2 regions of the Bacillus sp. SRL543 genome follow, and region 1 is predicted to be linked to the other one. Evidence: predicted binding sites of a transcription regulator. Region 1 holds the regulator's gene; the other holds the start of a gene.
What was found. The regulator NrdR, encoded in region 1, represses ribonucleotide reductase genes. The targets are predictions, from matches to a motif close to AACACNATATATNGTGTT.

Region 1 (15,990 bases):
TGTTTGAATTATTATGTACGTTATTATAGTAGTTTATCTTGGAAAAATCAAGGGATTTCAGATTTTCTCCCTGCCTGCTGCAGAGAGGACCTTTTTCAGTTCTGTAAAGGCTTCAAAAGGCTGGATGAACACTCTTTCCTCAAAGATATTCCGGACGGTCCGGGCGAGCGGAGAGTCTGGTTCATCTGTATAAAGATATATGGCGGTCGGCGCCATCGAAAGCAGCGGGGCGATTGTAACGGAATCGACGTATACCGGATGATTAAAAAGCAGTCTGCGGTCTACCATCTTCAAGAGCTCTGCCCGCTTGATCTCAGAGAGCCCGCCATCATAAAAAGCATTTTCCTCCCCCATCAACAGATGGACAGCACTGCGCTTAGGGGCCCTGCCCTTCAGGAAGTCCCTCAGCATATGGATGAACATCTGGTATTCCTGTTCCATCTTATATTCATCAATGGAAAGCGCTGCATACCGTTCAAGCTGGTCCATCATTGGGCGGAGACGGAATTTTACAAAAGAATCGAACGAAAATGAAGTGATGTTCCCTGACATCAATTCATCAATCGCCACACTAAGGCTTTCCTCCGGTCCAGGACCTTCCAGAAACGCAGATAGATCGTCCCTGTTTCCCTCCAGGATGGAATGGATAATATCCATTATCTGCTGCTGTTCTTCCTCATCTTCATAAAAATACTGCTCCGAAAGAATCCTGCGGAACCAGTCATCCTGCTTAGTTTCTATAATGAAATGCATAATCGCCTTTTTTACAATGTCTGCATGTTCCTGTAATCCGCCCTGCCTGACCTGAACAGTATGCCCGTCTTTAAGTTGAAGTGCTGATATATGACAGGATGACAGTCCAAGCTCCAGGAGATCCTGCAGTTTCCTCGCATCCTGCTGATTTTGGAAAATGATTTCAATCAATCATATCCCCCCTTGTTTATTAAACAATATCCGAAGCTGCAGCAAGCGCTGGGAGATATTCTCTCCTTCCTGACCATACGGCTTCCTTCGTTAATATCCCTGATTCCATGTATATGGGAAACTTGTACAATTTAGAAGCAAATGCGGAACAGAAGGGGATAAAAAAGGGGGGGAAACAGTTGCACACCAAAATAAAAACTGCCTTTGCAAAGGCAGTTTTCATCATTATTCTTTATACACGGCGGTTCGGCCCGTCAACGAGAACCGGCTCAGACAGGTAGCGGATGCGCTCCATGATCCGGCGCGCCTTCATTTTTTCTTCTTCACCGCGCTGGCTGTAGGTCAAATGGTGCTCCAGCCCCTGCATATCAAAATTGGATGTAAAGAAGGTTGGCAGATTCTCCAGCATCCTGAACTGCAGGATCGGCCCCAGCACCTCATCCCTTGTCCAGCTGGACATTGTTTCGGCGCCAATATCATCAAGCATCAGGACCGGCTCGCGCTTAATGGCCTCAAGCTTTTCATTTAAGGTTGAATCTCCGATGCTGCTTTTCATTTCCCTTAAAAGCTCCGGGACATAGACGATCATGGACGAGATTTTCTTCTTGGCAAGCTCATTGGCGATTGCACCAAGCAGGAAGGACTTGCCGACCCCGAACTTCCCGTAAAAATAAAGTCCCTTCTGCCTTGTACCCGGCTTATAATTCTCGACGAAGCTTTCCGCTTTATCAACTGCATCCAGTCTGGTATCCAGGTAAACATCAGCAAAGGAGGCGTTGACAATCTCTTTTGGAATATACAGGCTCCGGATCAGCTTCTCATTTTTCTTCCGTTCATCATGGATCACCTTGCGCGGGCAGCGATTGTATTGGACATCAATGATCCCTCTCCTGATGACCAGTTCAGGGTGATAACCCTGCATCATATTTTTGCATTCCCCAAGGCTTGGACATTCTCTGCATTCCTTGCTCTGCTGTGCATACTCCGAGAGCTTGATCATGCTTCTTTCTGCCATTTCATTTGTAATTTCTGCACGATGTTCCTGGAGAAAAGCTTTTACATCAGGATGAGAGAAAATTTCCTTTTTTTGCTGCTCGTACCTCTTTTGAAAGCTTTCATTGCCTGCAAGTTTTCTCAGTGTCTCATTGATTCTTTCCATTCTGCCACCTCCTTATTTCCGATATTTTTTAAGCCTTTCCTCCAAGGCCCGCCTTTTTTCCTCATACTGAGAGTCATCTGCGGCAGCAGCTTTTTGCGGCGGCTCTTCCTGCTGCTCATCAAACCAGTCTGGCAGCGCTTCTTTTCTGATCGGCTTTTTAGCTGAAGCAGGCTTTGACTTTTTGCCTTCTGCCCACTCCAGATACTGGCGGTGTTCATTTTTGGCCAGCATCATCGCTTCTTTAACCGTTTTAATCTGTTTTCTTGCCCAATGCCCGGCAATCTTTTCTACATATGCTTTCGTCAGTTTCATATCTGTCTTTAGCATAACATACTGAATCAGAACATTAGCAACGCCAGGGTGCAGCTTCTGCTGAAACATAACGTCCTCTATGATTTGCAGATCACCCTTGGAGGGATCTGCCCCGCCGGATATATCCTTTAACAGCTGGCGCGGAGAAGTGATCTCCATATATCTGATCAATTCTTCTTCCTGTGTTTTCGGCTCAGCGGCCTGTACCTGATGGATGCCTGGCTGGATCCGGTCTATGAGGGACGGCAGCTGGTCCTGATGCTCAAATTGATACCAGTCACGTGCCGACTTCCTCAATTCTTCAATATTGATGTCATTATCTTCCGTCATGGCACTGATCAGGATGTTTTTCATCTGCAGGGCATCAATGCCATAAAGGAAGGACAGGTTGCTGATTGCCTCCCGGACCTTCGGGGTCAGCGCCGACTTGGGAAGAAGTGATTCATTCAGGCCTGCTGCAAGCAGTTCAAAATCAAAGGATGAGCCTCCGATTTTTATCTCTTCAGGGCTTGTTCTGCCTATGAAGGTAAATCCCTCTTCAAGCGACACATCCCTCCCTGTATCCTGGTCAGGTGAGAAAGCGGCAGGATGGCCTGATTCATACACATCCTGAAAGGCTTTAGTCACTTCGTCATAACCCTGCATCACGCCGGAATCATGGTCACAGAAAAATCGTTTAAGCCTCAGAAACTGATTTTTGCCGATTTTGCGATACAGATAGATGTTAAGCATTCCATCCAGGAAAAACTGCTCCGGACTCAGCGGCGGCTGCAGTTCGTATATAAAAGAGCGGCTGCCTTCATCATTTTTTACGAACGCCTTCAAAAGGCCGATCCCTTCAAGCTTCAGTCTTGCTTCATAGATTTCCTTTAAGTTCATCCCCATGAAATTCATCAAGCTATGATGGGTATTTGATTGAGACCAGAGCCTGTTTTCCTCCAGTTCAGCCCATAGCGTCATATATAAACTGAGACAGGATGCCCCGATTAAGGGCTGGTACAGCAACGTAAGCACCTTTCGGTCATAATCATGCAAAAGACCGCTCGCGGCCACTGCATAGCGGTCAATCGGAAGCATTTCTTGCCAATGCTGAGTCATAGCTGCCAACCTTTCTACGATCTTCGGGAAACCAGCCAAAAAAAGAGCCAAAGACAGTCTTTAGCTCGGCTCTGGCTGCAGGCACCTCAGTGCATCACTTCCAAAAAATCATTGTTCTTTTTTGATCAATTCTTTCAGCTCATCGATAAATACGTTGATATCCTTGAATTGCCGGTAAACAGAGGCAAACCTGACATAAGCAACCTCATCAATTTTGGCCAGTCTGTCCATGACCATTTCACCGATAAATTCGCTTTTTATTTCAGAAACCCCCTGGCTGCGAAGCTCCTTCTCCACTTCTGATGTCACTTCTTCAAGCTCCTTAAGGGCAACAGGGCGTTTTTCACAGGCCTTGATCAGGCCCCTCAGCATCTTATCGCGGCTAAACTCCTCGCGTGTGCCTTCCTTTTTTACGACAATGAGGGGTATCTCCTCCACCTTCTCGAACGTGGTGAAGCGATAGCCGCATTTCTCGCACTCCCGCCTTCTGCGAATGGAACGGCCGTCATCGACCGGACGGGAATCAAGGACGCGTGTATTGTTATTCTGGCATGAAGGGCATTTCATACAATCAGCTCCGTATCCTCATTCATGTACTTGCTGGCCGTTTCTCTGCACGAAGGCCATTCTGTTTCTATCATATAAAAAACACATCAGCGGTACAAGCTTCCGCTATTCAGCATTCCTGCCGGAACCAAGATATGTAAGCTCTTTATCCAGCCTGCTATAGAAACCTGTGATTTCCTTTTTCAGGGCAGGAAATGCTCCAGTAGGGGAAAATTGCTCAGTCGATATATTTACATCAATGGCAGACTCCATTCCCCTTACAGACACAATGGTGATAATGGCAAAGTACTTTCTGCCGCGGGTGATTTCCGCAGCCATTTCTCCATGCTCCTTGGCAGAGCTGATCATTTTCACGCTGGGATCCTTCCGCAGAACGTTTTCTGCAGTTTCAAAAGCCTTATTAAAGCTGGCCTTATAGTATCTTGTCCGCAGATTCTCATCCCGATGGCTTTCACTTGTTTCACACTGTTTTTGAAAGCGGCCGAAAACTGTCCGAAAAATTGACATCCATTCACCCTCCGAGTTATCACTTTTCTTTATTTTAACACAAGAAAAGCGCAAGCGCCTTGCCAAAAATGGAACGCAGACTAAGAACGCCACGTCCTGTGGCAGCGTATGCATGATTAGCTTCCTGGGGGCCTCAACACGATCCTCCCGGAAAGGCGTTCTTTGTCTTTTTGGGAGAGTCAGCTTGTGACCTGGAGGGGGCAGGCGCAGCTGCTAGACAGTAACCGCAGTTGTAAAAACTATCTTATTTTTTTGAGATCGTTCTGACCTGCTGTCCGGCCAATATAAAAAGAGGTGTACGGATACACCCCTTTGATTTGTCAATTTATCAGTTTGTCATTTTTATAGTGCGTTTGCTTGAGCTTGCTTAACTTGAACAGGACCCATGCCGCGAGGAATTTCGATATTCTCACGCGTTTGAGCGCCTAACTCTTCCGCAATATAGTCTGCAGCAATGTTAGGATCAAGATCTCCGCATGTGTATACATCAATGCTTGCATAGCCATGCTCCGGGAAGCTGTGGATTGTTAGATGAGACTCGGAAATGATTACCACTCCGCTTACTCCCTGCGGCGCAAACTTGTGGAACGCGACTTCGCGGATTTCTGCACCTGACTTCAATGCAGCCCCCACAAATGTCTGCTCAATAAATTCCATATCATTCAACTTTTCAAAATCGCAGCCCCATAGCTCTGAAATAACATGACGGCCCATTGTTTCCATATTCAAATTTCCCCCTTTTTAAAAATACAAGCGAATTAATGAGCTTCTTCATTTTTACTGGCCAATAACTACCACGGGGGAAAGTTAGTCCAGAGAGGTCCTAACCCTTTAAGTAGCCATCACTGCCAAAATTCAAGAAGTTCACGAGGAATAGTATACTTTGTTTATATTTTTTTTGCAACAGGAGTTTTTGATTTTTTTAGATGTGTATTTTATCTTAATTAATAGATGGAAAAAGACTGGAATAAATCTCAAAAAGCTGGTTTTTTAAGGGTTAGCCATAGGTATGGGGAGGTTGATTTCCGTTCCAGGCACTTCGCTTTCCGCGGGGCGGCGCTGAGCCTCCTCAGAGCAAGCTCTTGCGGGGTCTCAGCTTTGCCGCTGCAATCCCGCAGGAGTCTTCGTGCCTTCCACTGCAATCAACTGGTTTTTAAAATTTTTTTAAAGGCAAAAGCCTAGTACAAAAAAATAAAAACAGGGGAACGGAAGATTTCTTCCGTTCCCCCTGTTTTCTAAAACAAGCGTGCTTTAATAAACAAGCATCAGCTTACAATTTCTCAGTGTTGTCAGCCTGCTTTTACTTCTGTTAGTTTAGTCATTTTTCCTGCGACAAAGTTAACGAGGTCGACGACTCGGCAGGAGTAGCCCCATTCGTTGTCATACCAGGCGAGCACCTTTACTTTGTTGGGGCCGATAACCATTGTTGAGAGGCCGTCAATGATGGCAGAATGTTCATTTGTATTAAAGTCGACAGATACGAGCGGCTCTTCTGTGATATCCAAAATGCCCTTCATGCCTCCCCTTGCTGCAGCTTCAAAGGCATCGTTGATTTCGTCGGCCGTCACTTCTTTATTCAGGTCCACCACAAGGTCAACCAGCGACACATTTGGCGTCGGGACACGGAGGGCCATTCCGTGAAGCTTGCCCTTCAGCTGGGGGAGTACTAGGGAAAGGGCTTTGGCGGCTCCTGTCGATGTCGGAATAATCGATTGTCCGCATGCCCGTGCACGGCGCAGGTCCTTATGAGGATTGTCGATATTTTTCTGATCGTTTGTGTAGGCATGGACGGTCGTCATCAGTCCGTTTTCAATCCCGAATTTTTCATCAAGCACCTTTGCGACAGGCGCCAGGCAATTTGTGGTGCATGATGCGTTAGAAATGATGTCATGCTCATATATATTTAATGCGCTTTCATTTACTCCCATCACAATAGTAACATCCTCATTTTTACCCGGGGCAGTCAGTATAACCTTTTTAGCTCCCGCCTCTAGATGGAGCGCTGCTTTTTCGCGGGAATTGAATTTGCCTGTTGCTTCAATGACAATATCGATCTCCAGGTCCCTCCACGGGAGCTCAAGGGGATCCCTGCTTGCCAGCAGCCTGATGCGCTTCCCGTTTACGATTATTGCATTATTTTCAGGAATCACTTCGCCTTCAAACATACCGTGATTCGTATCATATTTGATTAAATGAGCCAGAGTTTCAGCAGGATAGCTGGCGTTGATTGCTGCAATTTCAAGATTTTCCTCCATAATTGCCTTTCTGAACACCATTCTTCCGATCCTTCCAAAACCATTAATCGCTATTCTCGCCATCATTATACGGCCCCTTCCGAATAAGTGTTATACTTTAGCTGTTTATCCTTACGATTAGTATAACATATATAAAAACTTTTGTGCTCATGATTGTGCACATTTTCAAAAAGTCTAATTATTCAGAATAACATTTTTGGACCTTATTCAATATAGTCTGCTTCACACCTTTTATGAACGGAAAGACCAAAGCAAAAGCTATAAACATTTAGCTTCATTAAGCATAAAAAAGAGGGAAGGCATCAGCTCTTCCCCTTTTCCTCCGGCAGCCACAGGTCCAGCAGCCCCAACAACTGCTTCTTCGTCTCTTCAATGGTGCCATTATTATTAATGACGGCATCTGCCAGCCTTACTTTTTCAGGAAGAGGCATTTGAGAATTGATTCGTGCCTCCGCTTCTTCCTCACTTAAAGAATTCCGGTTCATCAGACGCCTCAGCTGAGTTTCCCCATCTGTATAAACAAGCAATGTCTTATCAGCCAAATGTTCCAGCTTGCTTTCGAACAGCAGCGGTATATCCAGCACTACAAGCTGCTCCCCTTTTTGGATGGCCTGTTCTTTTTTCTCCAGCATCCTTTTACGGACAGCAGGATGGACAATCGCATTAAGAGCAAGCCGTTCCTCTTCATTGTGAAAAATGATAGCGCCTAGCTTTGTACGGTCAATTTCTCCATCTGGCTGCAGGATCTCGGTTCCAAAGCGGCTGACAATACCATCATAGGCTTCTTCGCCCTTTTCAACCGCAAGCCTTGCTTCCAAGTCTGCATCAATGACCGTAATCCCTTTTTCCATCAGCATGGCGGATACGGTACTTTTTCCGCTGGCGATGCCTCCGGTCAACCCTATTACTAACGGCATATTCTGTCCTTTCCAGACTCGTTATATTTTCCAGATTCCAATGACAATCAGCAAAAGCCCAGGTATGAAAGAAAACCGCTGCACCCAGCTGCTGTGGCTGAAAATGGCGCCGATCTTCATTCCAGCAAAAACAAAAAGCGAGCTCATCGCAGCCACCGCGGCGGCTAGATAGCCAGGAGAATAGCCCAGCATAGCGGCTCCTATCCCGGCTCCAAATGCATCCAAAGATAAGGCAAGGCCCAGCATAAATGCTTCTATCCCTGTAATCGTGCCCGATTTGTCAAAATCGGCAGCCAACGGCTTTTGCAGGATGTTTATAACAAGACCTAATGATTTAATTTCAAAATTAACAATCGTTTTTTCGTGGGGAAGTACATCCTTTGATTTTTCCGGACGGAAAAACTGGTATAAGACCCAGGCTCCAAGGAGAATCAAAAGGATTCCGCCAAGACTCTCGGCAGCTTGAGGTGAGAGAAAACTCTCGATCACATGGCCGATGGTCATTGCTGTTATAAGCGTTATAGCCGAACAGCAGGCAATAATCATAATCGACTTAAGGGGTATGCTCATTTTCCTTAACCCATATGTCAAGCCAACACTGAAACTGTCAAGACTGACAGCAAATGCAAGCATAAGAAGTGAGAGAGTGTGTACCATGGATCATGCTCCTTCCTCCTGTAAATCGCTAGGATAGTATATGGAAGAAGCCAATCCAATGTTAAACGAAATGCGGAAGCGGCTTGCCCAGGGACACAAGCATAGAGCGCCAGGGAATAAAAGGCGTTCTTTGCCTTTATTTCCTGGGTGACTTATGACTCGAGTCCCTAGCCCCTGCAGCTGGACAATCGAAATGCGGAGGGCAAAAGACCCTCTACTTCACCTGGCACACAGGGCAAAAGACTGTGCCCCGCCCGCCGACGATGATTCTTTCGAGTGTGCTGCCGCATGATTTGCATTCCTCTCCTTTTCGCCCGTAAACGAAAAGCTCGAGCTGGAACATGCCGATCTGGCCCTGTGAATTCACATAAGACCTGATGGTGCTCCCTCCCTTCTCAACTGCTTCAGAAAGTGTGGCGACAATTTCCTTATGCAGCCTGCCTATTTCATCACCAGAAAGAGAGCTGGCCAGCCGTTCAGGGTGGATGCCTGCTCTGAACAGCGCCTCATCCACGTAGATATTCCCCAGTCCAACGACCGCTTTCTGATCTAAAAGAGCAGTTTTGACCGCTCGATTTGTCCCGGCAAGCCGCTGCTGCAGAAACTGGGGTGTAAATTCTTCCGAAAAGGGCTCAGGCCCCAGCTGGGACAGGGGCAGACTCGCAAATTCCTCTCCCTTGGCAAATAGATGCATTGTACCGAATTTCCTTACATCCCTGTAGCGGAGTTCAGAGCCGTCTGTGAAATGGAAGATAACATGGGTATGCTTATCCTTGTCCTCTTCTTTTGAATAAAGAGCATACTTACCTTCCATGCGGAGATGGGAAACCAAAGCATAATCATCTGTGTAAATGATCAAGAACTTCCCCCGCCTCCCGACATCCAGGATAGTCTGTCCGGCGAGGGCATCGGCAAACTGCTCAGCTTCGCCAGGCTGCTTGATCATTTTCGGCCAATGGATGGAAACTTGTCCGATCTCTTTGCCGCTGACAAGCTCCTTCAATGTTTTCCTGACCGTTTCTACTTCAGGCAATTCAGGCATGATTCATTCTCCTTTCTATCTCTTGACCCAGACTGTCGGCAAGGAAGAAAGCGCCCGGCTGTATCCAAGCGCTTTCCTCCTTCTATTTCGCATCAAACCATGTTGGTCCGTAAGAAAAATCAACTTTAAGCGGAACATCAAGAGCCACTGTGTTTTCCATCACATCCGGCACAATTCTCTTCAAAGTTTCTATTTCTTCCTCAGGTGCTTCAAATATCAATTCATCATGCACAGATAAAAGAAGGCGGGCTGCCAGTCCTTCTTCACGGAGCCGGTCGGCCATATCAATCATGGCTTTTTTGATGACATCGGCAGCGCTTCCCTGTATAGGGGTGTTCATGGCTGTCCGTTCTGCGAAGCTCCTTAAATTGAAATTCCGGCTTGTAATTTCAGGAAGATACCTTCTTCTATGAAGAAGGGTCGAAACATAACCCTTCTGCTTCGCCTGCTGGATGATGTCATCCATATACTCCTGGACACCCGGATAGCTTTTCAGATAGCGGTCGATGAACTGCCCGGCTTCCTTCCTCGTAATACCCAGGCTTTGCGACAGCCCGTAGTCGCTGATTCCATACACAATCCCAAAGTTGACTGCTTTAGCATGGCGCCTCATGTTCGAAGTCACTTCATCCTGTGTAACATGGAATACCTCCATTGCGGTCTTTGTATGAACATCCTGATCTTCACGGAAAGCCTCAATCAGCTTTTCATCGCCGGCAATATGCGCCAGCACCCTTAGCTCAATCTGTGAATAGTCGGCTGCAAAAATGACCCAGCCTTTTTCAGAAGGAACAAAAGCCTGTCTGATCTTTCTGCCTTCTTCAAGGCGGATCGGAATATTCTGCAGATTTGGATCTGTCGAGCTGAGGCGCCCCGTCTGTGTGAGTGCCTGATTAAAACGGGTGTGAACCTTACCGGTTTTCTTATCGGTCACCTTCAGCAGCCCTTCAATATAAGTCGACTGAAGTTTGCCCAGCTGCCTGTACTGAAGTATTTCCCTGATGATCTCATGTTTCTCCTCCAGCTTTTCCAGGACATCGGCAGAAGTTGAATACCCTGTCTTTGTCTTTTTAACAGGAGGAAGTCCGAGCTTCTCAAAGAGAATGACCCCAAGCTGCTTAGGGGAATTGATATTGAAAGCTTCGCCGGCAAGTTCGTGGATGCGCTCCTCAATATCTCCCAGCTTCTGGTTGATCTGTTCTCCCATCGCTTGAAGCCTTTCGAGGTCGACCTTGACGCCCTGCGACTCCATATCAGCGAGAATAAGCGAAAGCGGCATTTCCAGATCATAAAAAAGCTCATACTGCTGGTTTTCCTTCAACTCATCTTCAAGCTTGTCCTTAAGCGCCTCCAGGGCTGCAGCTTTTCTGGCAAGATGCTCCGCAAGCTCTTCCTGTGCAGGAATTTTTCTTTTTGCACCTTTCCCGTAGGCCGCATCATCCGTCTGGACACCATTGTACCCGTGGCGCTTGGCAACCGAAGCAAAGTCTTCAATCGATTCTGACGGATTGATGATATAGGATGCAATAAGAAGGTCAAATTCCACCCCTTTTAAGTGGATGCCGTGGTGGCGCAATGCAACCTCCGTCCGCTTGGCATCGTAGACAATCTTCTTTTTCGACTCATCCTCAGCCCACTGCTTGAAGGTATCCGAGCTTAAAGCAAGATCAGCCGGAATAAAATAGACCCCATTCCCGCTGGCAGCTGAGAGGCCGGCGATTTTGGCTGTATGATAATTCTCCTCAAGCATCTCGACATACAGTGCAGTTTCATCCGCAAATAAATCTTTAAGGATATTTTCTGCTGTTTCAAACTGGATGTCCTCAAGGGGTGCGGCAGTTTCTTCAGTTTCCCCGCCCCCGATTTTCTCAAGGAGCGAGTTGAATCCAAGATCCTTGAAGAGAGAGACGACTTTAGCCTGGTCATAGCCTGAATAGCCCGCATCTTCTACCTTTACTTTAACAGGCGCTTCCCTTGTGATGGTAGCGAGCTCCTTGCTCATCACCGCAAGATCTTTGTGCTCTTCAAGCTTTTCCTTCAGCTTCTGGCCGCTTACACGATCAATGGATCCCAGCAGATTTTCAAGCGTTTCAAATTCCTTCAACAGCTTGATTGCTGTTTTCTCCCCTACCCCGGGCACCCCTGGGATATTGTCTGAGCTGTCTCCCATCAGGCCTTTCATATCAATGATCTGACCGGGTGCCAGGCCATATTTTTCCCGGATATGCTCTGGAGTATATTCCTCGATATCCGTTATTCCCTTGCGGGTGATTCCGACGGTAGTATATTCAGAGCTTAATTGGGTCAAATCCTTATCCCCGGAAATGACCTTCACCTCGAAGCCTTCCTGCTCTGCCTGGAGAGAAAGGGTGCCGATGATATCATCTGCCTCATAATTCTCAAGCTCGTAGCGTGGAATCTGATAGGCATCCAGCAGATCGCGGATAAAAGGGAATTGTTCAGACAGCTCCGGCGGAGTTTTTTGCCTGCCTCCCTTATATTCCGTGAATGTTTTATGGCGGAAGGTTGTTTTTCCTGCATCAAAAGCAACCAGAATATGAGAAGGATCTTCATCCTCCAGGATGCGCATGAGCATCATAGTAAAACCGTAAATCGCATTTGTATGTATGCCTTTATCATTATTCAGCAGCGGAAGTGCGAAAAAGGCCCTGTATGCAATACTGTTTCCATCAATCAATACAAGCTTTTTAGCCAATGGTCCATCCTCCTTGCAGCATAGTTATCGAAAGCCCGGGATGCGCTCTTGGTTTGGCGCCGCCAAGGCTTCAGCCTGGCATTATAGAAGCAAAATAAAAAAACCGTTATTCTTCTTTCATTTTATCACGACTGGATAAAGAAAGAAAAATAACGGCGCTCATCTATTTCCTGCTAGTTTGTATAACCCATCAGCAGGCGGGCATACGGCGAATCGGAAGGAAGCACAATGACAGACTCCCCATCGATCGTCTTTTTATAAGATTGAAGTGTTCTATAAAGAGAGTAGAATTCAGGATCTTTTGAAAAAGACTTATTATAGATCCGGGCAGCTTCTGCCTCTCCCTCCGCACGGATGGTTTCTGCTTCAGCCTGCGCCTTAGAGAGCATCTCCTTGACGTTCATGTCTGTTTCCGCTACGATCCGATTATTGTCTGCATCACCTTGAGAAAGGTATTCCTGCGCCTTTGTTTCACGCTCGGAAATCATCCTTGTATACACCGACTGCTCATTCTCACTTGGCAGGTCAGTCCTCTTTATCCTGACATCTGTTACAATGATTCCGTATTGGTCATTGGACAGCATCTCATTCACCTGCTCTGTAATCCGGTCATTGATCGAGCCGCGGGAAGAGGCCTCCTCATCATTGATGATTTCATCATATTCCAAGTTCCCAAGCTCTGCCCTTACAACCGAGTAGATGAATTCCTCCATCCTTGACTCTGCTTTTTCCATCGTCTGGGCATTTGCAATCAGCTTTTTCGGGTCCTCGATCCTCCAGACAGCATAATTGTCGATGATGATTCTTTTCTTATCTTTTGTATTGATTTCCGCCTCATTTACATCATATGTCATCTGATACTTCGGCAAGGAGGTAACACTCTGGATGAAAGGAATTTTATAGCTGAGCCCGGGATCACTTTCGATCCTGACTACCTCTCCAAACTGGCGGATAACCCTATACTCCCCTTCTTTCACGATAAAGAGGTTGGCAAAGACCAGCAGCAGTGCTGCGATGACAACAACAAGAAAGATTCCGATTTTAATATAGTTGCGCCATTGGAACCCGCTTCCGCGCTCATTTATATTCACTACATTCTGATCATCCATTGTTTTCACTTCCTTCCTCTGCAGGCGCCTTAGGCTGCTCCTTCTCAAGAGGCCTGATAGGGAAATATTTCATCGTATTGCCGTCATCATTCATAATATAGATTTCAGCACCCGGAAGAACCTGCTCCATCGTTTCGAGCATCAGCCTCTCCCTTGTGATGTCAGGGCTGTTCTTATATTCTGCGTACAGCTTGTTGAATACGGCTACATCACCAGTCGCTCCCTGGATCCTGGCAGTTTTATCTCCTTTTGCCTTGGAAATCATGGCATCCTCTTCACCAGCTGCTTCATTCATTCTTTTATTCTTGTATTTCTTGGCTTCGTTTATTTTTGTATTCATCGTTTCGCGGGCATCCGTTACATTGGTGAACGCCTTGCGGACCTCATCATTGGGAAGCTCGACATCCTGTAGTTTGACTGCCAGTATTGATATGCCAATATCATATTTTTCAATCAGTTCAGTCAGCAGTTCTCTGACGTCCCCTTCAATCTGAGCCTTGCCTGAGGTCAGGGCATCATCGATCTTGGAATTGCCGATGATACTTCTTAGTGAGGCAGAAGTTGCATCATACATGACCTCTTCAGGATTATCTGCATTAAAAAGGAATTTTTCAGGATTTGTGATTTTCCATTGCACTACGAGATCCGCATGGACAATGTTCTCATCCCCTGTAATCATCTTTGTATCCTTAGGATGTTCCTTTACCTTTCCATCTTTTTCTTCATAGCCAAATTGAAGGCTGAAGGTTTCTTTCGAAAGCTTTTCTACTGACTGAATAGGCCAAGGCATTTTAAAATGCAGCCCAGGCTCATTGATGCCCTGTTCCACTTCGCCAAATGTCAATATGACTGCCTGTTCGGATTCGTCGACCGTATACCAGGTCGTGAATGCTGCAATGCTTAGTATGATAATCAGGACCGCGAGGCCTAATATCGTATAAATCCTTTTTAAGCTGACCATACCCCTGCTCACCCTTTCTATTTTTTTCTCTGCCTGTTAATACGGCTTTATAACAGAAAGGTTTCAATAAGATTACAAAAAAAGCTGAGAAACGGCGAAAGACGAAAGCGGGGTCTGCTTTCGTCTTTCTGGTTTGGCTCCTTGGATGAAGGGGTTTTTCATAAATGATTGTATCAATGGAATATTAAGGAACCATAAACACCATGTAAAGAATGTGTAAACTTAAATCCCTATATAAGCATTTTATGAAAAATTCCTGTGCAGCTGAACTTTAAAAGTCGTTCCCTTCCCCAGTTCACTTTCAACCGTGATGCTCCCTTTGTGGGCCTCAACAAGGTGCTTTACGATGGCAAGGCCAAGGCCGGTGCCTCCGGAATTCCTGCTCCTTGCTTTGTCGATCCTGTAGAAGCGTTCAAAAATCCGGGGAATTTCATCCTGTTCGATTCCCATGCCTGTATCCTTCACCTCAATCTGGACCATATCCCCCTTTTCCTCCAGCGATACGGATATCTTTCCGTCCTGCGGAGTGTACGTAATGGCATTGGTCAGCAGATTGATGAACACCTGCTTCAGGCGATGCGGGTCCCCCTTAATCCATCCATTTCCCGATTGATCGGAATACTCAATATCAATAGCCTTATCTTTTGCCTTTCCCTTCAATATTGCCAGGCATTCGCCAAGAAGGCTGGAAAGATCCATTTCCTGGACAGAAAGCCTGAACCCCTGCTGTTCTGTTTTGGAGAGATCCAGCAGATCCTGAATGAGCGACTGGAGGCGGTCGCTTTCCTTCAATATAATATCCAGAAAAGCTGATAATGCTGCTTTATCATTCATTGCGCCGTCAAGCAGCGTTTCTGAAAAACCCTTAATAGAGGTGATCGGTGTCTTCAGCTCATGAGAAACATTAGCAACAAAGTCTTTTCTCATCTGTTCAAGCTTTTTTAATTCCGTAATATCATGGAAAACAAGCAGAATCCCTTTCCATACATCATTCGTTCCGATGATCGGTACTCCATACACCTCAAAATGCTTGCGCTCAATCGCAACTGGGATCACCATTTGCTTTCTTGTTTTCTGCTCAGTCATAAAGATATCTTCAACCAGGTCGGTTATTTCTTTTTGTTCAATCACTTCATAATAAAGATTGCCGACATAGCCGTAAGGCTCCAGTCCGAAAATTTCATAATAAGGCTTATTCACAAGGCTGATATAGCCCCTGCTGTCGATTAAAATAAGGCCGCTGCCCATATTTTCAATCAGGGTTCCCAGCCGGTCCTGCTGGATTTCCTGAGCCTTGACCATATCCTGCAGGTTTCTGGCAAGAACATTGATCGAAGAGCTCAGCATTCCGGTTTCATCTATATTGTCCTCATACGTCCTTGCCCGGTAATTTCCTTTGGCAAGTTCAATAGCAACGTTTGTAGCAGATTCAATGGGCTTTGTGTACCTTGCGGCAATTTTTGAACCGAGAAGGATAATGACTGCCAGTGCAAGCCCAAGGCTGACGGTCAAAATCCACCAGATCTGCCTGTAGGCTTTTTTCAGCTCTGTCATCTGTGAGCTGAGAAATATATAGCCTTCATTTCCTCCGTCCTGAATGATCGGTTTCCAATAATAATGCAGATCAAAGCCGCCTTCCACCTCGAAGACTTCTTCATCTCTGTCTGTTTTGCTGAGGATCCCCTTTATAATGCCTTCATGCCTGCTATCAAAGCCTTCACTTTCATCTTTGCTGTCATACCGGATGGTGCCGTCCCCATTGACAA
Region 2 (15,990 bases), 310 kb from region 1:
CGATCTTGATCCAAGCGAGGATCATACCTTAAAAGAACAGGAGCCGTCCAAGCTGACCATGTGGCTCGGCGTGGCAGCCATCGGCGTCATTTCCTTCCTGTTTGGAAAATTCATCTTCACCCTTGTTCCGGTATTCCTGGCGGCCCTGACAAAGCCGATTTTTTCAAGCGATTTTTCACAGGTATTGATAGAAGGATTTTTCAAGCTCATTCTTCTCCTTGGCTATATTTATTTCGTTTCATTGACCCCGATCATCAGGCGGGTGTTTCAGTACCACGGTGCAGAGCATAAAGTAATAAATGCTTTTGAGAACGGCAAGGAGCTGACAGTCGAAAATGTTCAGGCCCAGTCCAGGCTTCATTACCGGTGCGGAAGCAGCTTTATCCTCTTCACCGTCATTGTCGGCGTCTTCATCTATATGTTTGTGCCGACCGACCCGCTTTGGGTCAGGATTTTAAACCGCCTTGCCCTGATACCAGTCGTTCTCGGGATATCATTTGAGGTCCTTCAGCTGACGAATAAGGTGAGGCATGTGCCTGTCCTGAAATGGCTCGGCCTTCCCGGGCTCTGGCTTCAGCTTCTGACGACCAAAGAACCGGATGATAAACAGACAGAAGTTGCCATTCTTTCGTTTAACGAACTGCTAAAAAAGGAAAAGGAAACCGAGGACGCTAATAAAACAGAAGAAATTGTATAATATATAGTTTAAAAGCAAGGGAAAATGCTCATCATGCTCATAGGGAGGTGGCTTTTTTGAATAACCGGACTTCATTGTATATTGTTGCCGGCCTCATCGGCCTCGCAATAATCGGAATAATAGGCAGATTGGTGAACGATCCTGCCGGTTTTTTGCAGAGCATTGCCGTAATTGCCCTCATTGGTGCTGCCGTATACTTTCTGTTTCGCCGTTTCTACAAAGCTGGCCCTATGAAAAAAGAGCAGCACGCATTTGTTAAAGCAGCTAAGAAATCAAAAAGGAAATATCAGAAAGAACCTGGCGGCACCAAGAAGGCAAGTGTCGGGTCGCTCACATCCTTGAGGAAAACAAAAGCCCGCAAGTCTCCATCTCATTTAACCGTCATTGACGGAAAAAAAGGCAAAAAAAAGAACCGGGCCACTCTTTGATGCCCGGGGCTGATTAGTATTCACTCCTGCAGGCTGTATGCGGCCGGCCAACAGAAGCACTGCCAATATAGGGCAGTGCTTTTTAATTCCCTCAATAGGTCCATTGGGAAAAAAACTTCCTGGCTGACTGCCTCCCGAGCTCCAGCAGCTCTTCTTTCCTTTCAGCGGTAAGGCCAAATTCTGTAGAGACGATGCCCTCTGTCGGAACAAAAATGATATTTTTTGCATGCTTCCGTGAAATATAGCGTGCATCATGTGCATCCTTCATCGTTTCAAAAAGGGCCTCATACAGCTGGATCGCATTATTGATTTTATTTTTCTCCCTATTCAGGACATCATGGCTCAGCTTGATTCCAAGTACTGGCCGGAGCTTTTTGACATTTTCCTTATCAAAGAGCCACATCGGAAAGTTGCTCAGCACTCCTCCATCGACTACGACACTGGTTTCCCCTTCATATGACTTCAGCTTGACCGGTTCAAAAAAGTAAGGAAGGCTGCAGCTCATCCGGATGGCCTTCGCTACTGAGAATCGGCCCGGGTCGATACCGTAGCTCATTAGATCATCCGGAAGGACGACAAGCCGCCCGTTCGTCAGATCTGATGCAATGACCCGAAGTTTCTGTGGCGCAAGGTCGCCAAATGTCCGGATCCCCCTTGCAGCAAGTTTCTCTGCAATCCACTTTTCCAGCTCATGGCCTTTATATAACCCAAGGCGCCAATACAAAAGCAGCCATTTAGCTGCAGAAAATGGCAGCAGCGTCCTCCTGGCATCCAGCAATTTCTTCAAGTCAAGTTCATTCATCAGATCGAACATTTCACTGCTTGTGTAACCTGCAGCAGAGAAGCCGGCCACTATGGAACCTGCGCTTGTGCCGGCCACCCGTTCGAAGCGGAATCCTTTCTGCTCAATGATCTCCAGAGCGCCGATCAGCGCAAAGCCTTTGATCCCCCCGCCTGAAAAAACGCCGTCTATATACATGCAAGCCACTCCCGTCGATGATAACTGCTTGATACATCTTTAATACGGTACGGGCAAAAATAGTACGGCGGACAAATTAATTCTTTAAGTTAACATCAAGTTAAGTAAAATACTGGACTTCCGCTTCCGGAAAAAAGGAATGGACATAGCTCCGGATCGTTTCTTCCATTTCCTTGGCTTCATCATTCTGGTATACATATTTTCCTATCCCATAGCGGCCCCACTTATACTTCCTCTTCTCTTCATCCATTTCCAGCTTCGTTTTCGGATAGCGCTTTTCTATGACCTTCTTGGCAGGTTTTGTGAAACGGTGCTGGATGAGCTCAAAAGTGAGGTCTTTCAGTTCTATGCCATCGAGCGACTGCTTCAGCCTTTCAAAAAGCTCATAATAGCCTTCTTTCCAGTTTTCATGAAGATAAATCGGCGCCACAATAAAGCCAAGGGGATATCCTGCACCCGCAACCTTCCTGGCCGCTTCGAGCCGTTCATCGAAAGTGGATGTGCCGGGTTCGAAATTCTTGATTACATATCGTGAATTAACGCTGAAGCGGAACCTTGTCTTGCCGTTATGCTTGGCATCAAGCAGATGGTCGACATGGTGGTACTTAGTCACAAAGCGGAGCCTTCCATACTCTGTCCCGCCGATGAATTCAATCGTCCTTTTCAATGAGTGCGTCAAATGGTCAAGCCCTACAATATCCGAGGTACAGGCGGCTTCAAATCGGGTGACTTCAGGGGCCCGCTCTTCCATATATTTTTCAGCCTGGGCAAAGATATCCTCAAGGTTTACATAGGTGCGGATATACGGCTTGCTCCCAAGGGTTGTCTGCAGATAGCAGTAATGGCAATGCCCCATGCATCCTGTTGCAAGCGGGATGGCATACTCGGCTGACGGCTTGGACGTATCGAATTTAAGCGTCCTCCTGATTCCTACTACGAGTGTCGATTTTGCATTCCGGTACTGCTGAAGCTCATTATTCCCCGGGATGCCGCGCACCTGGTTGTGGGAAGTGGTTTCGCGGATTTCAATGCCAAGCTCCTCAAATTTTTCCTTCAGTTCCTTCCCCAAAGGATATTCAAGCGCTTTCGGTTCTATATACACAAGCTGCGGCATGAATGGTTTCATCTTTATAACCCCGTTTCTGTTATTCTTGGCTGCCGGCATGTCTCCGGCACTTTTTTGTAGTATGAGCTTTTTTGGGATGAAACCGAAAAAAAGAGGACGGAAAAATTTTTCCATCCTCTTTTTACAGTTTATGAAAATTTTACAAGCCGCATTTCAACTGGGCATTGCAGTTTGTGCAGGTATTGCAGCCGCCGATTTCTTTTACCTTGCCCTGGCGGCAGACCGGGCAGGTGTTGCCTACTTCAGAGCCTATGGTTACATCTGTCGATCTGAGGTCACTGATTGTGTCAACCAGCACAACACGCTGCTTCGGCTTTTCTTCTTTCGTTTCTTCCTCATCGAAGGTGTTTTCTTCCGCTTTTAGCGTAAGGACCTGCGAGTCGCGGGAACCGTCGACATAGACTGTTCCGCCTTTCGCTCCGCCGCGGTACAGGCGTTCATACACACCTTCCACCTGTTCAACACTATAGCCCTTTGGTGCATTGACCGTCTTGCTTATAGAACTGTCAATCCAGCGCTGGATGACACATTGAACATCAGCATGCGCTTCAGGGGAAAGCTCCATAGCGGAAATAAACCATTCCGGCAGGTTCTCAGGATCTGCGTCAGGGTTCTGGTCCAGATACTCTTGTACGATATCTGCCTTAACCTCAATAAACTTCCCTAACCGGCCGCTCCTGAAATAAGAGAAGGAGAAGTATGGCTCAAGCCCTGTAGACACCCCGACCATTGTACCTGTGGATCCTGTCGGTGCTACAGTCAGCAGATGGGAATTGCGGATTCCTTTTTCAAGGATGGACTGTCTCACATCTTCTGGCATTTTCTGCATAAATCCAGTCTCTGTGAAGTTCTGGCGGAGTCTGCTTGTTTCTTCATCCGTTGCCCCTGTAAGGAACGGGAAGCTGCCTTTTTCGCCTGCGAGCTCAACAGAAGCTTTATATGCGGTCACAGCAATCGTTTCAAATACTTTGTCGATCAGTTCATTGCCTTTTTCTGAACCGTATTCTGTTTCACAGTAGATCAGCAGATCATGCAGTCCCATGACGCCAAGTCCGACACGGCGCTCTCCTAATGCCTGCTTTTTGTTTTCTTCAAGGAAATATGGCGTGGCGTCAATGACATTATCCTGCATGCGGACACCAACTTCAACAGTGCGGGCCAGCTTTTCAAAATCGACTGTTTTGTTTTCCTTGTCTGCCATTTCAGCAAGATTGACTGCGGCCAGATTGCAGACTGAGTATGGCGCCAGAGGCTGCTCTCCGCAAGGGTTCGTCGCTACTACCTTCTGTCCGTATGCCTGTGCATTTGTCATATCATTCGCATTGTCGATGAAGAAAATGCCCGGCTCTGCTGAATAGGTTGCACAGATATTGATCAGATTCCAGAGCTCTTTTGCCTTGATTTTGCGGTAGGTGCGCACTTTATGGCCAAGCTTCTCCCATTCGCGCACATCGCCGATTTTATGCCATTCTTCATTGTAGATCTTCATAGTATCGGCATCATATGACTCCACATCAGGGAAGCGCAGCTCGTACTCTGCATCTTTTTCAACAGCATCCATGAAGTCTTTTGTCAGGCACACGGAAATATTGGCGCCTGTCAGGAACTCCGGATTATGGACCGTGTAATTGCCTCCGGCAGCAAGCTTGTTTTCCGCATCCCTGATGATTTTCTCGTTGAACCCGCCAAGTCCGGGGATCTGCTTATAGTTGATGATTCCCTGATACATATTGGTTTCCTGCTCAGTCAGAGGGGTGAACTTCAGCTTTTCGCTGGCATACCGCTTGATTGTTTCATCCTGTGTGTTTTCCAGCAGGAAACGGAGGATGCGCGGGTTCTGCATTTTCGAGATGATGAATTCGATGATATCAGGATGCCAGTCGGTGAGCATAATCATTTGCGCACCTCTCCTTGAACCGCCCTGTTCAACCAGATGAGTCAATTTCGCAATGTCATCAAGCCATGAAACCGAACCGGAGGATTTGCCGTTCACTCCGCGTGCAAGCGTGTTGCGCGGCCTTAAGGTCGATCCGTTTGTTCCGACGCCGCCGCCCCTGCTCATGATTTCCATTACCTGTTTGCGATGCTCTGAAATCCCTTCGCGGGAATCCTGCACAAACGGCATGACATAGCAGTTAAAGTAAGTAACATCCGTATCCGCGCCAGCGCCGTAAAGCACCCTTCCGGCAGGGATGAAATTCAGGCTGACAAGTTCTCGGTAAAATTTCCCGAACCATTCTTTGCGCTTCTCTTCTGTTGCCTCTGCAGCTGCCAGGCCTGTCGCATTTCGCTTTGCAATCTGCTCATAATAGATTTCAAGCGGCTTCTCGATCACATCCAGCGATTTCGTAATCACCGGTTCTTCCGGATTATCAAGGACGCCGCGGAATTCTTCCTCCACCAAAACTCTGGCTGTCTTGTTCTGCCAGTCAATCTCCTGGATGAAGCCAAGGCCGCGGGCAGGAAATTTTGGATCTTCTTTGACAGTCAGGACGACGAAGTCCCCGTTTGCCAGAGTGATCTTTTCTGTATCCTTGAACGTATAGCGGTCCAGCATGACCAGCCGCGAAACCCCTTTATGGGTGATTTTCATATCAGGGGTGATCGGATGCACCTGGGGGAATAGGCGGATATCCTTGTTTAATTGTTCGATGTTCACTTTTGCTTTTTGTCCTAGAACGACAGACATACACACAGCTCCTTCAATGTATCTTCCTATTTTTAATAGAAAGCCAAGCTTCTATTTGTTTTTTTGAATACCCTAAAGTTATCATATATAAAACCCCAAAATCAATATATAGTATATAAAATATTTTCGACACCACTATATATTGTATTTAAGGTCAAATCAATTTGATTTTGTCAAACTCGAGAAAAACTAGATTTCAGAGATAAGAAGAGATATTGTCCGATTAATGACAGTAAACGATTATTTTCGGCAAATTTCGGGGCTTGCGTTTTAGATGCAGCCCCCTTGGAAAAATATTCTTAATTTGGGTATACAGAATTCAGCATCAAACAGAAAAAAAGCGACAGGGCCGCTTTTTATCTTTTAAAATTCCATTCATCGTTTTCGTATCGGTCTTTTGCAATTTTGTTCACATAATCCATTTCTTCAGCCGAAAGCTCATAGTGTTCGAGATGGATGCCAAGTCCTTCCTCAAATCCCTTTCTGAAGGCTTCCTTTGCCTGCCCGATCGTGACTTTGTCCTTGCTCAGCTCGTTGATGGCGACTGCTTTGCTTTTGAATGCTCTCTGCATCCTTTCCTTCACACGGTCATTCGGATACTTGAACAAGCTGAAAAGCTTATCTTCATCAAGGTCGAGCAGGATGGATCCGTGCTGGAGGATGACACCCTTCTGCCTTGTCTGGGCGCTTCCGGCAACCTTTCTCCCCTCAACAACAAGCTCATACCAGCTTGGTGCATCGAAGCATACTGAAGAACGCGGGTTCTTCAGCGACTCCCTCTCCTCAGCCGTCCTGGGGACAGCAAAGTATGCATCCATCCCCAGGTTATGGAACCCCTTAAGAATTCCCTCAGAAATCACCCGGTAAGCCTCAGTAACGGTTTTCGGCATTTCAGGATGGTCTTCAGAAACGATGACGCTGTAGGTAAGCTCATGTTCATGCAGGACGCCCCTTCCGCCAGTCGGACGGCGGACAAACCCGAGGCCGTGCTGTTTGACGGCGTCCATGTCGATTTCCTTTTCCGCTTTTTGAAAATAGCCGATTGACAGTGTTGCCGGATCCCATCCGTAGAAGCGGATGACAGGCGGGATCTTCCCCGCGCTGTTCCACTCGAGGAGTGCCTCATCCAAAGCCATATTGAAAGATGGGGAACCAAATCCCGAATCAATAAATCTCCAAGTTTCTTTTGCCATATGTAACCCTCTTTTTCATGTTATGAGTCTTGCACATGTTTTCTAGTCTATCAAAATGGACGGAAAAAACAAAGCAAACAGCCCTTGCCTAATATTTTAATTTCCCTTCTCGCCGGCTTTCTCTCCAGCAAGTCCGAAAACGTGAGAAATACATGAATTTTACAGGAATTCCTTTACTCACATGCCTGCCGGCTTATATAATAAAAACTGGCGTAGCTATACGTGAAAGGAGAAGTCACATTGGAAACACTTTATATTCTGTTAATCATTATCGGGGGCTTTGTTACCTACTCTGTTGTTACATGGCTATATCAGCGCAAAGTCGTTAAGACGCTGACAGAGGATGAATTCCGCGCAGGATACCGGAAAGCTCAGCTCATTGATGTCCGCGAGCCGAATGAATTCGATGCCGGCCACATCCTGGGGTCCAGGAATATCCCGTTATCCCAGATGAAAATGCGCATGAAGGAAATCCGCCCGGACAAGCCTGTTTACCTGTACTGTCAAAGCGGGATGCGGAGCGGGCGTGCTGCCCAGTTCTTATACCGAAGGGGCTATAAAGACCTCCACCAGCTGCAGGGCGGCTTCAAAAAATGGTCAGGCAAAATCAAAGCGAAGAAATAAGGGAAGCACTTCCCTTCTATACATGAGCAAAAAAGGGTCCAGCCTAAGGCAGGACCCTTTTTTCTTGTAATCGCATTCAGCATTTTGAAACGGTGCATTCCAATCCTCAAAAGAGGGTGCGTGAAACAAACGAACCCAAAATCAGCACGTAACAGACTAAGCCCAAAGAAAAAAGGCGAAGCACAGCGCCAATGCTGTGTTTCGCCCCTAAATACAAAACAGAACTATGCTTCTTTCTTGTACCTGAGGACCGGTTTTCTTGCAGCCAGTGTCTCATCCAGGCGGCCAATGACCGTTGTATGCGGCGCTTCCTGCACGATTTCCGGATTTTCCTCCGCTTCCTTGGCAATCTGGATCATGGCTTCAATGAAGCTGTCCAGCGTTTCTTTTGACTCGGTTTCAGTCGGCTCGATCATGATGCACTCTTCTACATTCAGCGGGAAGTAGATGGTTGGCGGATGATAGCCGAAGTCGAGCAGGCGCTTCGCAATATCAAGTGTCCTGACGCCAAGCTTTTTCTGGCGCTTGCCGCTGAGGACAAACTCATGCTTGCAGTGCCTGTCGAATGGAAGATCATAATATTCCGCAAGGCGCCTCATCATATAATTCGCATTCAGGACAGCGAATTCTGTTACATTCTTCAAGCCGTCCGGCCCCATTGTGCGGATATAAGTATAGGCGCGCACATTGATGCCGAAGTTTCCATAATACGGTTTGACCCTTCCAATTGATTGCGGGCGGTCATAATCAAGTACAAATTCCCCGCCGCGCTTAGCAACGATCGGTTTAGGGAGATATGGTATCAGGTCTTTCTTGACACCAACCGGACCTGAGCCGGGCCCTCCCCCTCCGTGAGGCCCTGTGAATGTTTTATGGAGATTCAGATGGACAACATCGAATCCCATATCTCCAGGGCGCGCTTTGGAAAGGACAGCATTCAGGTTGGCGCCGTCATAATAAAGCTTTCCGCCCGCCCCATGGACAATCTCGGCCATCTCAAGGATGTTTTCTTCAAACAGGCCAAGTGTATTCGGGTTCGTCAGCATCAGGGCAGCCGTATCCGATCCGACTACACGGCGCAGATCTTCAAGATCCACAAGGCCATATTCGTTTGATTTTACCGTCACGGTTTCAAAGCCGGCTACTGTTGCAGAGGCAGGATTGGTTCCATGCGCTGAATCAGGGACGATAACCTTGGTCCTGCCGGCATCCCCGTTCGCTTCGTGGAAGGCCCTGATCATCATTAAGCCAGTCCATTCCCCATGCGCACCTGCTGCAGGCTGCAGCGTTACTTCGTCCATTCCGGTAATTTCAATCAAGTGCTCCTGCAGATCATACATCAGCTCCAATGCACCCTGGACAGAGCTTTCTTCCTGCAGCGGATGGATATGGGCAAAGCCGTTGAAGCGTGCCACATTTTCATTGATCTTCGGATTGTATTTCATCGTGCAGGATCCCAGCGGATAAAAGCCTGAATCCACACCATGGTTTCTTTTGGACAGGGCGGTATAATGCCTCATGATGTCCAGTTCCGATACTTCAGGAAGCTCAGGCTCTTCTTCACGAAGATATCCTTCAGGCAGCAATTCAGACAAATCCACTTCAGGTACATCCAGATCCGGAAGGCTGTAGCCTGTGCGGCCCTGCTTGCTTATTTCAAAAATCAGCGGCTGGTCTTGATTATGCATGGTAATCCCCCAATTCTTTAACAAAAGTATCGATTTCTTCTTTCGTGCGAAGCTCTGTCACGGCAACCAGCATATGGTTTTCCAGTGAAGGATAGCTTCTGCCAAGATCATAGCCGCCGATGATTTCTTTATCCAGCAGGCTCTTATTGACCTCCTTGACTGGTGCATTCAGCTTTACGACAAATTCATTAAAGATCGGGCCCTCAAAAGCGAGCGCAAATCCGGCCTTCTTGAACTGATCCATGGCATAGCGTGCTTTCTGCATATTCTGGACAGCGATTTCCCTGACGCCCTTCTTGCCGAGGGCTGTCATGGCGACAGATGCAGCAAGAGCGTTCAGTGCCTGGTTAGAGCAGATATTGGAAGTCGCTTTATCACGGCGGATATGCTGTTCCCTTGCCTGAAGGGTAAGAACGAAGCCGCGGCGCCCTTCTTCATCAACCGTCTGCCCGACAAGGCGGCCCGGCACTTTTCTCATCAGTTTGGTGGTGACCGCAAAATAACCGCAATGAGGTCCCCCGAATGCTGTCGGGATTCCAAACGGCTGAGCATCCCCTGCCACAATATCAGCGCCAAACCTGCCTGGAGGCGTCAATGCGCCCAGTGAAAGCGGATTGCTTGATACAACGAACATGGACTTATGGGCATGGATGACTTCCTCCAGCTCTTTAAGCGGCTCTATGCGCCCGAAGAAGTTAGGGTATTGAACAATGACTGCAGCTGTATCGCTGTCCATCTGTTCCTTCAATGCATCCATGTCTGTGATGCCGTCATTATGCGGGATTTCGACAACCTCGATATATTGCCCCTTGGCATAGCTCCGGACAACATCCTTCGATTCCGGATGCACAGCCTCAGAGATCAGGATCTTCTTGCGGCGCGTCTGGCCGGCCGACAGCATAGCTGCCTCAGCGAGCGCTGTCCCGCCGTCATACATGGAAGAGTTGGCCACATCCATTCCTGTCAGCTCGCAGATCATTGTCTGGAATTCAAAGATGGCCTGCAGCTCACCTTGGGAAATCTCCGGCTGATACGGCGTATAGGCCGTATAGAATTCAGAGCGGGAAATGACGTGGTCTACAATCACCGGCATATAATGATCATAGACGCCGGCTCCAAGGAACGAAGAATTGGACCTGAGGTCGGCATTCTTCGCTGCAAGCTTAGTAAGCTCCTTCAATAATGCCGTTTCCGGCTTTGCCGGTTTGATATTATACTCTCCCTTAAACCTGACAGCTTCAGGTATATCACTGAACAGTTCATCGATCGAGCTTGCCCCGATTTTCTCAAGCATTTCTTTTTTGTCAGTTTCGGTCATTGGCAGATAGCGATGCGTCATGTTTTTCCCCTCCGTCACTTCTTATCTCTTTTATAAAAAGGTGTGGCAGCTACAGCTGCCTTCAGCCGTTTGCCGCGGATTTCAATTTCTACCTCATTGCCAAGCTCCGCATATTGGGTCTTGATCAGGGCAAGGCCGATGTTCTTCTTCAGGGTCGGTGACTGTGTGCCTGTCGTCACTTCGCCGATCTGCTCTCCATTCGCCAGCACCGGATAGCCGTGGCGCGGGATTCCCCTGTCAATCATTTCAATTCCGACCAGCTTTCTCGGCACACCGTTTTCCTTTTGCTGCTTAAGGACAGGCTTGCCGATGAAATCTGCTTCTTTATTAATCTTTACAGCAAAACCGATTCCGGCTTCAAGGGGGGTAATGTCAGGCGACAGCTCCTGCCCATACAGTGCAAGGTTTGCTTCAAACCTCAGGGTGTCACGGCAGCCAAGCCCGCAAGGCAGCACACCTTCTTCTTTACCGGCTTCAAGGATATCATTCCAGAGGCTCGGAGCATCATCCGAATGGCAGTAGATCTCAAATCCATCCTCGCCTGTATAGCCGGTGCGGGAAACGAGCGCTTTCTTTCCTTTCAGATCCACTTCACTGCTGAACTTGAAAAAGCCTATTTCGCATAGATCTTTTTCGCCTGCCAGCTTCTGGAGAACTCCTTCAGCTGCAGGTCCCTGCAAGGCAAGCTGGGCAGTCTGCTCGGAAAGATTCCTGATGTCAGCGCCCTCGATCAGATGATCTTCAAGCCACTGATAATCTTTTTCTATATTTGCCGCATTGACAACCAGGAGGTAATGGTCGTCCTCAAATTTATACACAAGCAAATCATCAACAGTCCCGCCGCTTTCATAGCACATTGCGGTATACTGGGCACCGCCGCTTTTCAGCTTGGAGATATCATTGGTCATCATTTTTTGCAGGAAATCCAGGCTGGCTTGCCCCTTCACTTCTATCTCGCCCATATGGGATACATCGAACAGACCTGCTTTTGTTCTGACCGCTTCATGCTCATCTTTGATGCCTGTGAACTGCACTGGCAGATCCCAGCCGCCAAAATCGATGGTTTTTGCTCCAAGCTTCCGGTATTCCTCATATAATGGTGTACGTTTTAGCTGCGACATTCACTTGTCCCCCTTGATCCAAATAATAAATACAAGATTGCTAACCATAAGGCCTGAGAGCCTGAAGGTTTTGGGCACGAAAAAAGGACAGAGCAATCCCCCGTTCCTAACGAGGGTCTCTGTCCTGGCACCTGAAAGTTTACCTTTTACCGGTTTTCCCCTTTGGTGGCTTCCTAAACGAAGCACTCTCCAGAGCCGCGTCCAACAAGGGTTCTTTTGCCTGAGAGATTCACATGAATGCTTGCTCCTTCGGCGCTGTATACACAGTCTCTCCCCTTATTCTCATCCGCATTTATAATTTTTTCCAAAATGGCCATACTATTCAATGAAGAATCTGCAGCTTTCATGCTGCAAAAGGCCGTTTGGAGCCAAAATTTGTTTAATGACAAATTTCGAAACATTCAAAGCTATTATCATCCTACCATCCTATTTCAGATTGGGCAATATATAATTTGAGACGCTTCTTTTTACCAGCAAAACTCCCCAGGGGCATCGCCCGGAGGGGCTTAACTACAAGCAAAGGAGCTGTTTTTCCATGCCGGTCCAGATCGATTTTGATTCTACATGGCAAACCGAGTTTCTCTCAAGGATATCCAATGACGGCCCGTGGGGGAATTGGGAGCTTTACAGACTTGCAGCAGAGGTCGAGCAGCATACCATCATCCCCGAATTCCATGGCCTCCAGGCTCCAGGGCACCTGCCGGACCTGACGCCGCTGCCCCACCAGCTGGAAGTAGCCAGGCAGGTGGTTGAAAATATGAACGGAAAGGCAATCCTGGCGGATGAGGTCGGGCTCGGAAAAACGATTGAAGCGGGGCTGATTTTAAAAGAATATATGATTAGGGGTCTCGTGAAAAAAGTCCTTATCCTGGTTCCGGCCTCCCTTGTCACCCAGTGGGAAATCGAGCTGAACACAAAATTCTACATACCTGCAGTTGCCCAGCGCAAGGCTTATGTGTGGGAGCAGTGCGATGTGGTAGTCTCTTCCATAGATACAGCCAAAAGGAATCCGCACCGAGATATCATTTTCTCCCTTGATTATGATTTGATCATCATTGATGAAGCACATAAGCTTAAAAACAGCAAAACGAAAAACTATGAATTTGTCCAAAGCCTGAAAAAGAAATTCTGCCTGCTCCTTACGGCTACTCCCATCCAGAACAGGATAAGCGAGATTTTCAATCTCGTTTCTTTATTGAAGCCGGGCCATCTGGGAAATGAAACAGCTTTTTATGAAAAATATAAGAAAGATTCACGCTCGCTTGATGACAATGCCCACCTGAAAGAACTAGTCAATAAAGTGATGATCCGGAACAGGCGGGCAGATACCGGAATTGAATGGACCAAACGCCATGTAGAGACCATGCCGATTGAATTTTCCAAGGAAGAAAGAGATCTGTACGAGTCTGTCACAGAATTGAGGGGGGAAGGAGATTGGGTCAATTCAAGCCAGTTCTCCGTCATGACCCTGCAGCGCGAGGCCTGCAGCAGCCGGGAGGCAGTCTTTTATACGCTCCGCAATATGGTGGCCCGCCAGGAAGCCCCTTCTGATATGTTTCAGGAACAGATTCAGTTCCTGGTCAGCAAGGTGGAGAAGGTACAGAGAAATTCCAAAGCGGAAAAAGCACTCGAGATTATCAAACGCATCGATGACAAAGTCATCATTTTCACAGAATACAGGGCGACCCAGCTTTACCTCCAGTGGTTCCTGAAGCAGCACGGCATCAGTTCGGTCCCTTTCAGGGGCGGCTTCAAGAGGGGGAAGAAGGATTGGATGAGAGAGCTTTTCAAGAACAATGTCCAGGTCCTGATTGCCACAGAGGCCGGCGGTGAAGGGATCAACCTTCAATTCTGCAGCCATATTATCAATTATGACCTGCCATGGAATCCGATGCGCCTTGAACAGAGAATCGGAAGGATCCACCGTTTGGGCCAGGAAAAAGATGTGATGATTTATAATTTCGCAGTCAAAGATACTGTTGAAGAACATATCCTCAAATTGCTGTATGAGAAGATTCATCTGTTTGAAAAAGTCATCGGGGAGCTTGATGATATCCTCGCAAAGCTTGACTTCGGAAGCATCGAGGACCATCTGACAGATATTTTCGGAAGATCGGCTTCAGAGGGAGAGATGAGAATTAAGATGGAGAACTTGAATGGCATGATACAGCTTGCTGAAGAAATGAAGGAGGGCGGCGCACATGCAGCAGCAGGAAATCCGTAAATTCCTGGCACGCTATTTTACCGCAAACGGCTGTGATATCACTGAGGAAGGGCCTGGCTATATGACGGTCCAGCTGACAATTGAGCTTGATAAAGAGCTGATGAACCGCCCCTTCTACTGGCATTATCTTGAGAAGACCGGCGGCATCCCGAACCCGATGAAGCTGACGTTCATTACTAACCGGCAGCTTGCCCCTCCTGATTTAAAGGGTGAAACGATCCATTTCGGCTCACCACGGCTGCATCAGATTTTTCAGTCGGCACGAAGCCTGGCAGGCTACATCCGGCTGTACGAACAGCATGCTTCCCCTCCGGGCAGGCAGACGCCTTTAAGGCCATGGCTTTGCATGAATGTGAAAATTTCTTATCAATGCGACAGAAAAAGAGATGTATTCAAATCAATCGGACTGCAGCTGCTCAACGGCCAAATGGTCGAAGATTTCCATGACCGCCTGCTCCAGCTGCAGCTTACGCCGAAGATCCCGGACTATTCGTTCACATTGTCTCCCCTGATCATGCCCAAGAGCGGCATCAGCAGGATTGAAGGCTTCCTGAAGGCCCAGATTGATTCAGAGGAACACGGATGGGCTGACGAAGCAAGGGAGCGGTGGAAAAAGGATCTTGATCTGCTTGAACATTTTTATGAAGATATCGAAGAGCCGAACGAGACATATGAAAATGAAAAAGCTGCCCTGCAGGATCAATATGAGCCAAAAGTCAATGTTTCTATTGTAAACGGCGGGCTTTTCTATCTGACGGATGCGGCCGTTTAGGCAGAACCGGCATGGCTTTCACACATTTTCACTGCTTGTCCGGTATTCGCCGCTCCCCTTCTCTTGCTATTTCATATGCTGGTACAAGATAAGGGAGTATCTTAAGGCTTTACTTCCTTATCATCACCCCTGGATAGTTTCCAGTATTTCTTTATCTCCCGAAAAAAAGAGAAGCGCAGGCCTGGCCCGCACTTCTCTTCTTTTAGTTCCGGCAATTCATTGCTCACCCACCGGCGGCCTGAGCATGCTTTCCTGCTATTTCAGGCAAGCCTTCACAGCGCTTTTTCTATTGCCGTTTTGCCGATTTTCCTTTTTTCATTCCAGCCAGCAGTGCATATGGAATGATCCCGAACCACTTAAATAGGAACGGCTCTTTTTCATCCCTGCGGCTTTCCTTCTGTTTTTTCCGCTCATCCTTCGGCTGGTCCATATACTTCACGAAAGTCTGGGTTACATATTTCACATAATCATTGGTCTTCATCGGACACACCTCTCTTTAGTCAAAGTATGTCCCGGACATCAGCTTTTCAAACAGAGCTCCGCTTCTGCAGCGATGGAACCGATTGACCTGCCATCAGTTTCAATGATATGGTCGGCGGCTTGCTTATACAATGGAAGCCTCGATTGATAGAGAACTTTTACTTTCTGTTCTAAGCTGCCTTCTAGCAGCGGACGTGCCGTATCGGCGGCAAGCCTTTTAATCGTTTCCACAGGAGAAGCATGCAGGAACAGGACAGTTCCGGTGTTTTTTAGAAGCTCGCGGTTTTCCTCCCTTAAAACGACACCGCCTCCTGTAGTGACGATACTATCACTCGCCGACAAACGCTCCAGCATTTGCGTCTCCAGCTTCCGGAAATAATCCTCGCCTTTCTGGGCAAACATCTCCTTGATGCTTATACCTGCTTCCTTTTCTATTTCTTCATCCATATCAAAAACAGGCTTCCCAAGGGCAGAGGACAGCGCTCTGCCGACAGTGGTCTTTCCCGCTCCCATAAAGCCGATTAAGTAGATTGTGTTCATCAGGCGAATCTCCGTTCACTTTTTTTCTGTCCATTTTATCATTTTTCCGCGGTCTCTGTCATAAAACGCATACGAAACAATCGGCCTTTG

Region 2: a site for NrdR is predicted at 6,051-6,068, ahead of AC4E8B_RS17390 (vitamin B12-dependent ribonucleotide reductase). Genes of this name have one in related genera too.

The regions. Positions count from the first base shown of each region.
Region 1 is NZ_OZ481794.1:3,698,081-3,714,070, forward strand. Features, by position in the region: gene AC4E8B_RS18910 (putative sporulation protein YtxC) at 58-924, opposite strand; gene dnaI (primosomal protein DnaI) at 1,157-2,083, opposite strand; gene AC4E8B_RS18920 (replication initiation and membrane attachment family protein) at 2,096-3,493, opposite strand; gene nrdR (transcriptional regulator NrdR) at 3,602-4,060, opposite strand; gene AC4E8B_RS18930 (hypothetical protein) at 4,166-4,567, opposite strand; gene speD (adenosylmethionine decarboxylase) at 4,910-5,290, opposite strand; gene AC4E8B_RS18940 (glyceraldehyde-3-phosphate dehydrogenase) at 5,857-6,888, opposite strand; gene coaE (dephospho-CoA kinase) at 7,125-7,739, opposite strand; gene ytaF (sporulation membrane protein YtaF) at 7,761-8,396, opposite strand; gene mutM (DNA-formamidopyrimidine glycosylase) at 8,611-9,438, opposite strand; gene polA (DNA polymerase I) at 9,521-12,154, opposite strand; gene hflC (protease modulator HflC) at 12,328-13,263, opposite strand; gene hflK (FtsH protease activity modulator HflK) at 13,256-14,224, opposite strand; gene pnpS (two-component system histidine kinase PnpS) at 14,468-15,990, opposite strand, start outside.
Region 2 is NZ_OZ481794.1:3,385,294-3,401,283, forward strand. Features, by position in the region: gene AC4E8B_RS17370 (DUF1385 domain-containing protein) at 1-697, shown strand, start outside; gene AC4E8B_RS17375 (SA1362 family protein) at 745-1,125, shown strand; gene AC4E8B_RS17380 (patatin-like phospholipase family protein) at 1,217-2,104, opposite strand; gene splB (spore photoproduct lyase) at 2,205-3,230, opposite strand; gene AC4E8B_RS17390 (vitamin B12-dependent ribonucleotide reductase) at 3,370-5,919, opposite strand; gene AC4E8B_RS17395 (lipoate--protein ligase family protein) at 6,276-7,112, opposite strand; gene AC4E8B_RS17400 (rhodanese-like domain-containing protein) at 7,353-7,736, shown strand; gene gcvPB (aminomethyl-transferring glycine dehydrogenase subunit GcvPB) at 7,961-9,424, opposite strand; gene gcvPA (aminomethyl-transferring glycine dehydrogenase subunit GcvPA) at 9,417-10,763, opposite strand; gene gcvT (glycine cleavage system aminomethyltransferase GcvT) at 10,778-11,884, opposite strand; glycine riboswitch at 12,002-12,079, opposite strand; glycine riboswitch at 12,083-12,170, opposite strand; gene AC4E8B_RS17420 (DEAD/DEAH box helicase) at 12,420-14,108, shown strand; gene AC4E8B_RS17425 (YqhG family protein) at 14,086-14,880, shown strand; gene AC4E8B_RS17430 (YqzE family protein) at 15,167-15,361, opposite strand; gene AC4E8B_RS17435 (shikimate kinase) at 15,400-15,900, opposite strand; gene comGG (competence type IV pilus minor pilin ComGG) at 15,916-15,990, opposite strand, start outside.